Regions from separate parts of the Paenibacillus sp. FSL H3-0469 genome, predicted to be linked through region 2. Evidence: riboswitches for the same ligand, from Rfam matches in the RefSeq annotation. Region 2 holds a riboswitch; the other holds the start of a gene.
The links. A riboswitch is a leader RNA that binds a small molecule or an ion and turns the genes downstream of it on or off. The one in region 2 is predicted to bind cyclic di-GMP.

Region 1 (4,994 bases), 980 kb from region 2:
CTATTGGCGCAACTGCTACAACCGGTGTCGGCGTTGGGGCCGGTACTGTGGTAGCTATCGGAGTTGCTACAGGTCCAAGCGGCAACGGATCATCATTCACAACCACATCATTACTCACGATAAATCCGATGATCGGAGTCGGCGTAGGCACTGGAGGGAAACTGAACGGCGGCGATGTTGGCGCTGGCGTTGTTACTGGTGTCGGATCTGGCGTTGGTGCCGGTGTTGGCTCTGGTGTCGGCGTTGGCGTTGGTGTCGGCGTCGGTGTTGGTGTCGGTGTCGGCGTTGGTGTCGGCGTCGGTGTTGGTGTTGGTGTTGGTGTTGGTGTCGGCGTCGGTGTTGGTGTCGGCGTCGGCGTTGGTGTCGGTGTTGGCTCTACCGTCGGCGTTGGTGTCGGCTCTGCCGTTGGCGTTGGTGTCGGCGTTGGTTCTACCGTCGGTGTTGGCGTTGGCTCTACCGTCGGCGTTGGTGTCGGCTCGGCCGTTGGTGTCGGTGTTGGCTCTACCGTCGGCGTTGGTGTCGGCTCGGCCGTTGGCGTTGGTGTCGGCGTTGGTTCTACCGTCGGTGTTGGCGTTGGCTCTACCGTCGGCGTTGGTGTCGGCTCGGCCGTTGGCGTCGGCGTCGGTTCTACCGTTGGTGTCGGTGTTGGCTCTATCGTCGGCGTTGGTGTTGGCTCTACTGTCGGCGTAGGCGTTGGTGTCGGCACCGCTGTCGGTGTTGGTGTCGGCTCTACCGTTGGCGTTGGTGTCGGTACGGCTGTCGGCGTTGGTGTAGGTTCTACCGTTGGTGTTGGCGTAGGCACCGCTGTCGGCGTTGGTGTTGGCACTGCCGTTGGCGTTGGTGTAGGTTCTACCGTTGGTGTTGGCGTCGGCACCGCTGTCGGCGTTGGTGTTGGCACTGCCGTTGGCGTTGGTGTCGGTACGGCTGTCGGCGTTGGTGTCGGCTCTGCCGTTGGCGTCGGTGTCGGTACTGCTGTCGGTGTCGGTGTTGGCACTGTTGTTGGCGTCGGTGTTGGCAACGCTGTTGGCGTCGGTGTTGGCACTGCCGTTGGCGTTGGTGTTGGCTCTGCCGTTGGCGTTGGTGTTGGCACCGCTGTCGGCGTTGGTGTTGGCACTGCCGTTGGCGTTGGTGTCGGTACGGCTGTTGGTGTTGGCGTCGGCTTCACGGTTGGTGTTGGCGTCGGCTTCACTGTTGGCGTTGGTGTTGGTTTCACAGTTGGCGTTGGTGTCGGCTTCACTGTTGGCGTTGGTGTTGGCTTCACTGTTGGTGTTGGCACCGCTGTCGGTGTTGGCGTCGGCTTTACCGTTGGTGTTGGCGTCGGCTTCACGGTTGGTGTTGGCGTCGGTTTCACTGTTGGTGTTGGCGTCGGCTTCACGGTTGGTGTTGGCGTCGGCTTCACTGTTGGCGTTGGCGTCGGCTTCACTGTTGGCGTCGGCTTCACGGTTGGCGTTGGTGTTGGTTTCACAGTTGGTGTTGGCGTCGGCTTCACTGTTGGCGTTGGTGTTGGTTTCACAGTTGGCGTTGGTGTCGGCTTCACTGTTGGTGTTGGTGTCGGCTTCACTGTCGGTGTTGGCGTCGGCTTCACTGTTGGTGTTGGCGTCGGCTTTACGGTTGGTGTTGGCGTCGGCTTCACAGTTGGCGTTGGCGTCGGCTTCACTGTTGGCGTTGGCTTTGGAGTTGGAGTGCACACAGGTGTAGGTGATGGTTTTATGGTCGGTGTCGGTGTTACTGTTGGAGTCGGTGTTACCGTCGGTGTTGGTTTCACTGTCGGTGTAGGCGTTACTGTCGGTGTTGGCGTTACTGTCGGTGTAGGTTTCACTGTCGGCGTTGGTGTAGCCGTTGGTGTCGGTGATGGACTAGGTGTCGGCGTTGCGGTCGGCGTCGGACTCGGCGGCGGCCCCTCTCCCTCGTACATTCCAAGGTGCATCTCAACCCCGCCGCTAAAAAATTTTGCAATCAGGGTCCCGTACAGCTCTGCTCCGGCATAATGAACATCCGCTTGGGGGGCGAGAATACTACCATAGAAAGAGGTATAAGCGATATTCACCTCAGAAGCCTCGTAAAAGTTGAACAACACTTGACTGGCTCTGCCGTTATTCATTGCAAAACTAGGCACATTGACTGTAGACCCGCTAATATTAATAATCAACGTAGCGTTCGGGGCAATGTTAAACTGGATATTATTTGTTTTTGCCAGAGTCGGGGCATCCAGATGAACAACATTGAAGGCATCCGGCGCATTTATGGTTAGTGTCCCATAGTTATTGGCTACCGATTTCGTATCGGCCAAGGCCCCATACTCTGTAGATCGGGAGATCAGCATCTGCTGCTCGGCGGCAAAATCAATCGGGCTGGCATTTTTCTTCCCGCCTTTGATGTTGACACCAGGCTCATTGGCGGTAAAGCTATCCCCAAATACCACATTTCCATAGATCTCTCCACTGCCTGAATGTACAAAATTCTTGCCGGCCACAAGTACATCCGTCGGCGCAGCATCCCTGTATGCTCTGGCTACCCCGTAACCTCCGGTGAGGGTAATGTTCCCTGCCGCTGCCAGGCGGCCTTCAATCTGATCATTGCCTTGCGTAAAATCCCCGAGAATAAAAGCATTAAAATTCCCTGCGATTCCTAAAACCGGTGTTGGAGTATACGGTACCCCTGAAGCTGCTCTAACATCTGTCCCCCACGTAAAGGCACTGGATAAGGTCAATAGGCCCGCCATTATGATGGCGGCTGTTTTACGTACTCTTTTTTTCAATAGTCCACACCTCCTAGTTACTATTCTATGAATCTGTCACGCGACTATAACAACAAAAAAGACCGCCACGAAGGGTTAGCTTCACGGCGGCCGGACGACCTTAGCCTCAACTTATAGAGACAGTAGATTCCTGACTTTGCGTCCCGTTCTTTCGATACGGTTTGCGTTTGTACATGATTTCGGTATGAAATTGTGATTTGCTTATGTAAATTCGTTGTTGAGTCTATGACATTTGTTACTTTTGTACTAATTTCAGTTTATCCGCTCGCCCACCCTATTGTCAATCCATTCCCAGTATATTTCTTGAAATTATTTTCGCGATGACTCCTCATTTAACCCTTGTACCATAAGGGTTTATGGGCGAGTCTCTTTTTAGCCGCCGACGAAAAAAGTCGAGAAATCAGAGAATTGGCTGCAGCCGTTTATCTCTCTTCTCTATAATTATATGAATTTATATTATTAAAATTTGATGCATTTGTCCTATTTTATTAGTCTCACCCCGTCTCGGCTTACTGTCCGCTCCTATTCAATGCAATTTTACCTATTTGCGGGCATGTCAGCTCTAAAAAAAGTGCCGCCCATAGGGACGACACCTGCTAATAGAATTCATATATTTTGAATAAAATGTCGCCTAGGCAGACCCGAATAGCTGAATCCAGCCAATCATCGATACCCATAGCGGAACACTTAGAATGATCCCGAATACCAAACCACGGCGGAGACTTCCTTCATGACTCATTGCCATTCTCCTTTGAGCTGATTTATTTTTCAATCTTTATTATTTCAATTTTAATATATAATAATTCGTTCTATTTTTTTGTGAAAAATATCACATTATTTAAGTTAATTTATAAAACCCATTGATTAATTTTTGAAAGGTGAGTTACAATGCGAATATACGTTCTCTTCAAGGAGTTGAGAGGGATGCACAGAGCAGAGAGCCAGGATAACCTGCTGGTCAAATCCTATATTTTGCTGCCGCTTATTCTATCCGCCTTCGAGCGCGATGCTTCTGCTATATCCTCAGAGCTGCGCACGCCTGCGCCTTATCTGGAGGTGATCCAGAGGGCCGTCCATGCCGCTTCTGCCGATCTGCGGGAGACCCGTGCCGGGATGCGCGCCCGTGGTCTGAAGGTCTATGAACAGCAGCGGCTGGAGGCGGGCGTTGAAGCCAGATTCGTCTGCAGGGGTTATCACGAGCGGATGCTGCTGCTGGATGATGTGATTGCCGCCCAGGCCACTCTGCATATGCGCAGATATCTGGGTATGGAGAAGACGGAGCAGGGCCCGAAGCAGAGCTAACAAAGAAGCCTGCCGCAAGCGGCAGACTTCTGCATGAAATGATCACCCGGATGCGGTTACATTAACAACGTCCAATACCCTAACGTGCCGCATATAACCACCACAGCTACCGGATACAGGATTCTCCGGCTCACCTGATCCCGGAACGCAAGAAACAAACAAAGCATACAAAGCCATGCAATTAGAAGGCTTCCCATCTATTATGCATACGCTCCTTCCCGGCATTTCTGCCCCTCTCCAGCGGTAGACCGCCTCAGAGCACAACTATCCTTATATATAGGAAGATTTCCCGCCGAATATCCCAATTATACCAGCTGATAACCAATCCAGAGCAATTTTTCTTCAAAATGCCGGCAAGAAATTCACAATTCCTCTTCCAGCACAGGATATTCCCAGAAACCCAGACGTCCCTTAGCAGGTATAGGATGTACCAGCGGAACAACTTCCTCCAGCTTCCAGGCATACCTTCCTTCGGCATAATTGCCGAATACATATTCATTGCCACCCGGCCAGCCTTGCTGCGCAAGCTCCGGCGTCACCTCACAGCAATCCGCAAGGCGGCTGACCGCAATGATCCTGCCGGTTGGCAGATTGTCCGCAGTGTAGCCGTGACGGGCCAGCAACGACTGATACGGCTCCGTCCGGCAGATCGCCTTATTCACCTGCATCCCGGCATGAATGGCTAACTCCCCCCGGTAAGCGGTCCGCCAGCTCCGGGTTTCGATTTGTTTTTCTCCCAGCGCAATTAAGGTGGCCCACGGCTGGCGAATGGTTAGGCATTTCATAGGTGCAGCTTGCCTCCTTATCTTGATCAACTTTTTACTAAGAATTACTATGGCCTCCTATGGGAAAGAATAATAGCTATGAAGGAGGACTGATGAGCGATGGGTAACGGATTAGATCAAGGGTATGGGGTATTAAAATGCAAATTATC
Region 2 (4,994 bases):
TCCTTGCCTTGCTCCTCTACAGCCAGCACCTCATTAATGACATATCCGGGCCAAGCCTTGACCTGACCGGTTAACAGCGGACTCAGATCATATTTGACCGGCATCTCTTCAATTTTCGAAGGTTCGATGCCCGCACTTTTCTCCATGGCACGGAAGGTCAGCTCTTCGTTTCCGCCCAGCTTAATGCCTACCTTTTGCCCGACAAGATCCTCCATTGTCTTGATCCCGGACTCTTTGAGCGCGAACATGACGAACGGGGTTTTGCGGTAGATCGCGGACAATGCTTTGACCGGGACGCCTTTCTCTCTGGCAATGACGACCTGGTCGGCACCGGTAACTCCGAACTCCTCACTGCCGGAAGCTACCATCTGCACAGCCGGGAAATCCGAGCCCCCCGGGCGGATCTCAACATCCAGCCCCGCTTCTTTATAGAAGCCTTTTTCCACTGCGGTATAAAATCCGGCAAACTGCGCCTGATGAATCCACTTCAGCCGGAGCACCACCTTTTTCAGCTCGCCTGAGCCTTCTGCTCCCTGTCCTTCGGCCTTTCCGGCATCCGTATTGTTACCGCAGGCGGTCAGGAGCAGCATTAGCGAGGTTAACAGCATCAGTGCTTTCGTTCTGGACTTGTTCCACATGGTAATTCCCCCGTTTATGAATGATTTAGTATTGCTCCAGTGCCTTAAGCACCGCTTGCGAATCACTTACACTGCCGAACACCCCGCCCTGCATTTGAACCATATTCAACGCCGCCAGGTGATTCGCTTCATCCGTCGCTCCCGTGCAATCCGCAAGGATCAGACACTCGTACCCCCGGTCATTGGCCTCCCGCATCGTGGTGTGTACACAGACATCGGTAGTAATACCAGTCAGAATCAGATGGGTAATTCCTTTATTCTTCAAGATTAGGTCCAGGTCGGTTGCATAAAAGCTGCCTTTGCCCGGCTTGTCTATAATGTACTCTCCGCGGGCAGGCGCCAGCTCCTCAATGATTTGCCAGCCGCGCTCCCCCCGCACGAGGATTCGCCCCGCCGGTCCTTCGGAGCCGATCTCGGCCCCGATCTGGCGGCTGCGCCAGCGTTTGTTCGCCGGCAGATCCGACAGATCCGGCTTATGCCCCTCGCGGGTATGAATCACGGTGAACCCTTCGATGTCCCGGATACGTGCCAGCAGCCGCTGAATGGGCTGAATCGCCCGCGCCGTTAATGAGAGATCATAACCCATTCTCTCGACGTAACCGCCCTTGCCGCAAAAATCCGTCTGCATGTCGATAATCATCAGCGCTGTCTTCGCCGGGTCCACTGCCCCGTCATAAGGCCAGATGTAAGGTGTTGCTGCAATCTGCATGGTTTATGCTCCTCTCCTGATGTCGCTATCTCTATTAATGTTAGTTTAGTTAACATTAACTCGCGTTTCTTTGGTATGAGTTAGATTATATTACAACGAATTTGTGATGTCTTCGGTTTTATTACGAAATAATACACTGAAAGTTTGTGTTTATTTACATAGTTAACACATATATGACATAATCATTCGCAATACTGCTTATTAAAAAGGAACAGTCCGGGTTTTACCAAGCCCAGGGTGTTCCAACAGCTGAATACCCGCATTTCTTCTCATCTCCCTCTTCCATAAGCTGTAAGCGCTGGGAAACCAGTTTTTTTGTCGAAATAGAGCTGCATATTTCGAGTTTTTTGATAAATAGGCATAATATAGTTGAAAAATAGCTCTTTAAGTACTAGAATTAAGCTTGTTTGCAGAAGTTAATGACGCATAAGAACTATTTATGATTCTTTTTGTCGATTGCAGTCGATCACAATTCATCGCCTCTACAGGATGTATATCATTGATCTATTTCTAAAGGCAAACTTCCCGAAAGGGCAGGACGCAAAGCTATGGGCCTAAGAACGCCAGAATCCGCGTTTACGGTTGCCAGGCTGCCAATAGAGACCACTTAAGCCAGCTGTTCAGGAGGAAGACTTCCGGGCTTGATGATGTTCTTTTTCTGTACGAATTGCCATTGATCATACGAAAAAGTGAGGTTACAACCATGCCGCAGCAGGATATCGAACCAAGCCGATATGAATTCGTAGAGTCCCTGATGCTTGAACGTAAAGGTCTCCTGGATTCATTCTCTGTGGAGGGCCGGACTTCTGACGGGACAACTGGAGATAAGAATGGAATTATCCTCGTGCAGGACAACCAGATATTCATTACTCCCCCGCTCCCCGGAGGCGCTCCCGCCCGCATTTCTGCGATCCACCCTGTTGTCCTGAAGATCAACTGGAAGACCGTTACAGAGCCAACCGAGGTGACCAAGTCAGATTATATTACCTGGGAGATCTGCGAGAAGCCGCAGTATGAAATTACCGTATCGCCTGACAAGCTCAAGGTCCACTTCACTTTATACCGTGCAGAGAAGTACGCCTGGAATCTGGTTAACTGTCCCGCCGCCTTCGAGGCGGTCGTCCGTGCCCAGCCCAACCCGGCGGTGCTGCTGTCCACGCTCACCATAGAACAGATTATTTCTTCACTGGACAACCGTTTCATTCTGCGCAGCCTGAACATTCCCGCCCTGTACGCGGAGCTGGAGAATCCTACATATCTTCCCGTATGCATCGCAGAAGGAAGAGCTCCGCTGCCCGGCAAGGAAGCCCGGCTGGAATTCCTGCTGCCGGAGCATACACTGGAGGGGAACAGAATGCTTGGGGGACAGGAATCCCCCGCTCAGAAGCCTGCGGAACCCTTGGAGTATCTCCGTTTCCCGGGAGCTCCCTTTACCTTTGCAGGTGAGGTCTTCGCCCGCAAACTGCCGCCGGAGGAAGGCATTCCCGGCCTCGACACAGACGGAAGGGTTCTGCCCCCTCCCCCGCCGCAGGATATCTACTTTGCTGCCGGCAATCATGCCAAGCTCCTTCCCTGCGGTAATATCGTAGCCAACCACACAGGCAGACCCCGCATCTGCGGAGGAAGCGGCAGCATCCGGATCTGCGACTTCCCTCCGCTCTGTCTGCTGACCAGAGAGATGACAGAGCCTGCGGGCGACGTTATGTTCGCAGGCGACATTATTGTACCGGGAGATCTGGAAGGATCTGTACGGATCGAAGCCCTGGGGAATGTGTACGTCTATGGCGATATCCGCCAATCTACGATTATAGCCACCGGCAGTATTTATGTTAGCGGCCAGGTTACCGGCAGCGGCCTGTACGCCGGATATGCCGGGGTACAGCAGCATCGTCTGCACAGCCTCGCAGGACTGCTGCGTATAGAAGTGGACGGACTGCGTGAGGCGGCACGCCAGCTGGCCAAGAACGTAGAGTCCCGGCAGCAATCGGTGAATTACGGTCTGGTGGTCATGCTGCTGCTGGAGGATAAATACAACCACCTCGATAGCCTGATCCGCGATCTTGAGGCTACCCTGAGCCGTATGAACGGAGAGTTCGGCTCCGGCACAGACCCGCTCCGGCATATGCTTGAGGTGTTCACCCACCCGGGGCAATTCACCGGATACATTACGGATAGTGTCCTAAGCAGCTTCTCCAGGCTGCTCCTCAAGCTGGGCGAGGAGATCGAACTGCTCGAGGAGGAGCATGCAGTAATTAATCTCGCCCGTTCGCAAGGCAGCCGCCTGGAGTCCGGCGGCAAGCTGCTTGTGCGGGATTCTTGTTAAGTACTACTAGATAAGGAGAAGTGAGAGCATGCGATATAACCGTCTAGGCAATAGCGGCCTTCAGGTGTCCGCCCTGGGTCTTGGAACCAATTCATTCGGTAAACGGGCAGATCAGGAGACCTCGGTCCGCATTCTGCACACCGCTATGGGTCAGGGCATCAATTTCATCGATACCGCCAATATCTATGCCGGCTCTGAATCGGAGCGGATCATCGGCCTTGCGCTTGAGGGCAGACGCCATAACGCAGTGCTGGCGACCAAAGCCGGATTGCCGAAGCATGAGGGACCCGGCGGCAGCGGCTCTTCGCGCCATCACCTGATGCAGGAGCTGGAGGGCAGCCTGCGCCGGCTGAAGACTGACTATGTGGATCTGTATCAGATCCACACCTTCGACCCCTACACACCGCTGGAGGAAACGCTGCGCACGCTGGATGATCTGATCTCCGCAGGCAAGGTGCGGTATATCGGAGCCTCCAATTATGCCGCCTGGGAGCTGATGAAGGCGCTTGGAATCAGCGAAGCCCGCAGCTGGGCGAAATACATCTCTATCCAGTGCAGCTATTCGCTGGCTGACCGCACGCCCGAGGCCGAGCTGCTTCCGCTCTGCCTGGATCAGGGGCTGGGCATCATCCCCTACTTCCCTCTGGCGGGCGGTATCCTTACCGGCAAATATGCCGGCAGCGGCAAGGCCCCTGCCGGCTCCAGAGCAGAGACCGATCCGAACTTCCGCCGCTTTCTTACCCCGGAACGCATCTCGCTCGGGGAGCAGGTTCAGGCCATTGCGGAAGGGCTGGGCACCTCACCTGCGGCTCTATCCCTGTCCTGGCTGATGAACCGGCCCGCCGTCTCCACGGTGATTGTCGGCGCGACTACAGTAGAGCAGGTCCAGCATAATTTGCAGAGTCTCTCTGCTTCGCCGGATGCGGAGGTACTTGAGCAACTTGACCAGGCTAGCGCCGCCTTCCGCACCGGCGAGCCGTTTGCGGTCTACCGGCTGCCATAAGCGCTGACGGTAACGTTCATATCTATACACACAAAGCGAGCCCCCGTATACATATACGGAGACTCGCTTTTGTGTTTTTTGGCTCATATTGAATTTGTATTATACCGCAGCGATGAACCGCTCCATATCTTCCTGTACGGTAGTAATACCGCCGATACCAAAGGTATCTACCAGAACCTTGGCTACATTAGGCGACAGGAAGGCCGGAAGCGTAGGGCCCAGATGAATGTTCTTCACGCCCAGATGCAGCAGCGCCAGCAGGACGATCACCGCTTTTTGCTCATACCAGGCAATGTTATAGGAGATCGGAAGATCGTTAAT

Region 1: another riboswitch for cyclic di-GMP. It lies ahead of NSS83_RS22275 (choice-of-anchor A family protein); the one in region 2 lies ahead of NSS83_RS17805 (flagellar assembly protein A).

What each region holds. Positions count from the first base shown of each region.
Region 1 is NZ_CP150302.1:5,050,337-5,055,330, reverse strand. It holds gene NSS83_RS22275 (choice-of-anchor A family protein) at 1-2,758, opposite strand, end outside; cyclic di-GMP riboswitch class I at 2,841-2,934, opposite strand; gene NSS83_RS22270 (hypothetical protein) at 3,683-4,060, shown strand; gene NSS83_RS22265 (ASCH domain-containing protein) at 4,423-4,845, opposite strand; gene NSS83_RS22260 (YukJ family protein) at 4,945-4,994, shown strand, end outside.
Region 2 is NZ_CP150302.1:4,068,002-4,072,995, forward strand. It holds gene NSS83_RS17795 (ABC transporter substrate-binding protein) at 1-638, opposite strand, end outside; gene NSS83_RS17800 (isochorismatase family cysteine hydrolase) at 664-1,347, opposite strand; cyclic di-GMP riboswitch class I at 1,853-1,945, shown strand; gene NSS83_RS17805 (flagellar assembly protein A) at 2,051-3,670, shown strand; gene NSS83_RS17810 (aldo/keto reductase) at 3,699-4,673, shown strand; gene hcp (hydroxylamine reductase) at 4,773-4,994, opposite strand, start outside.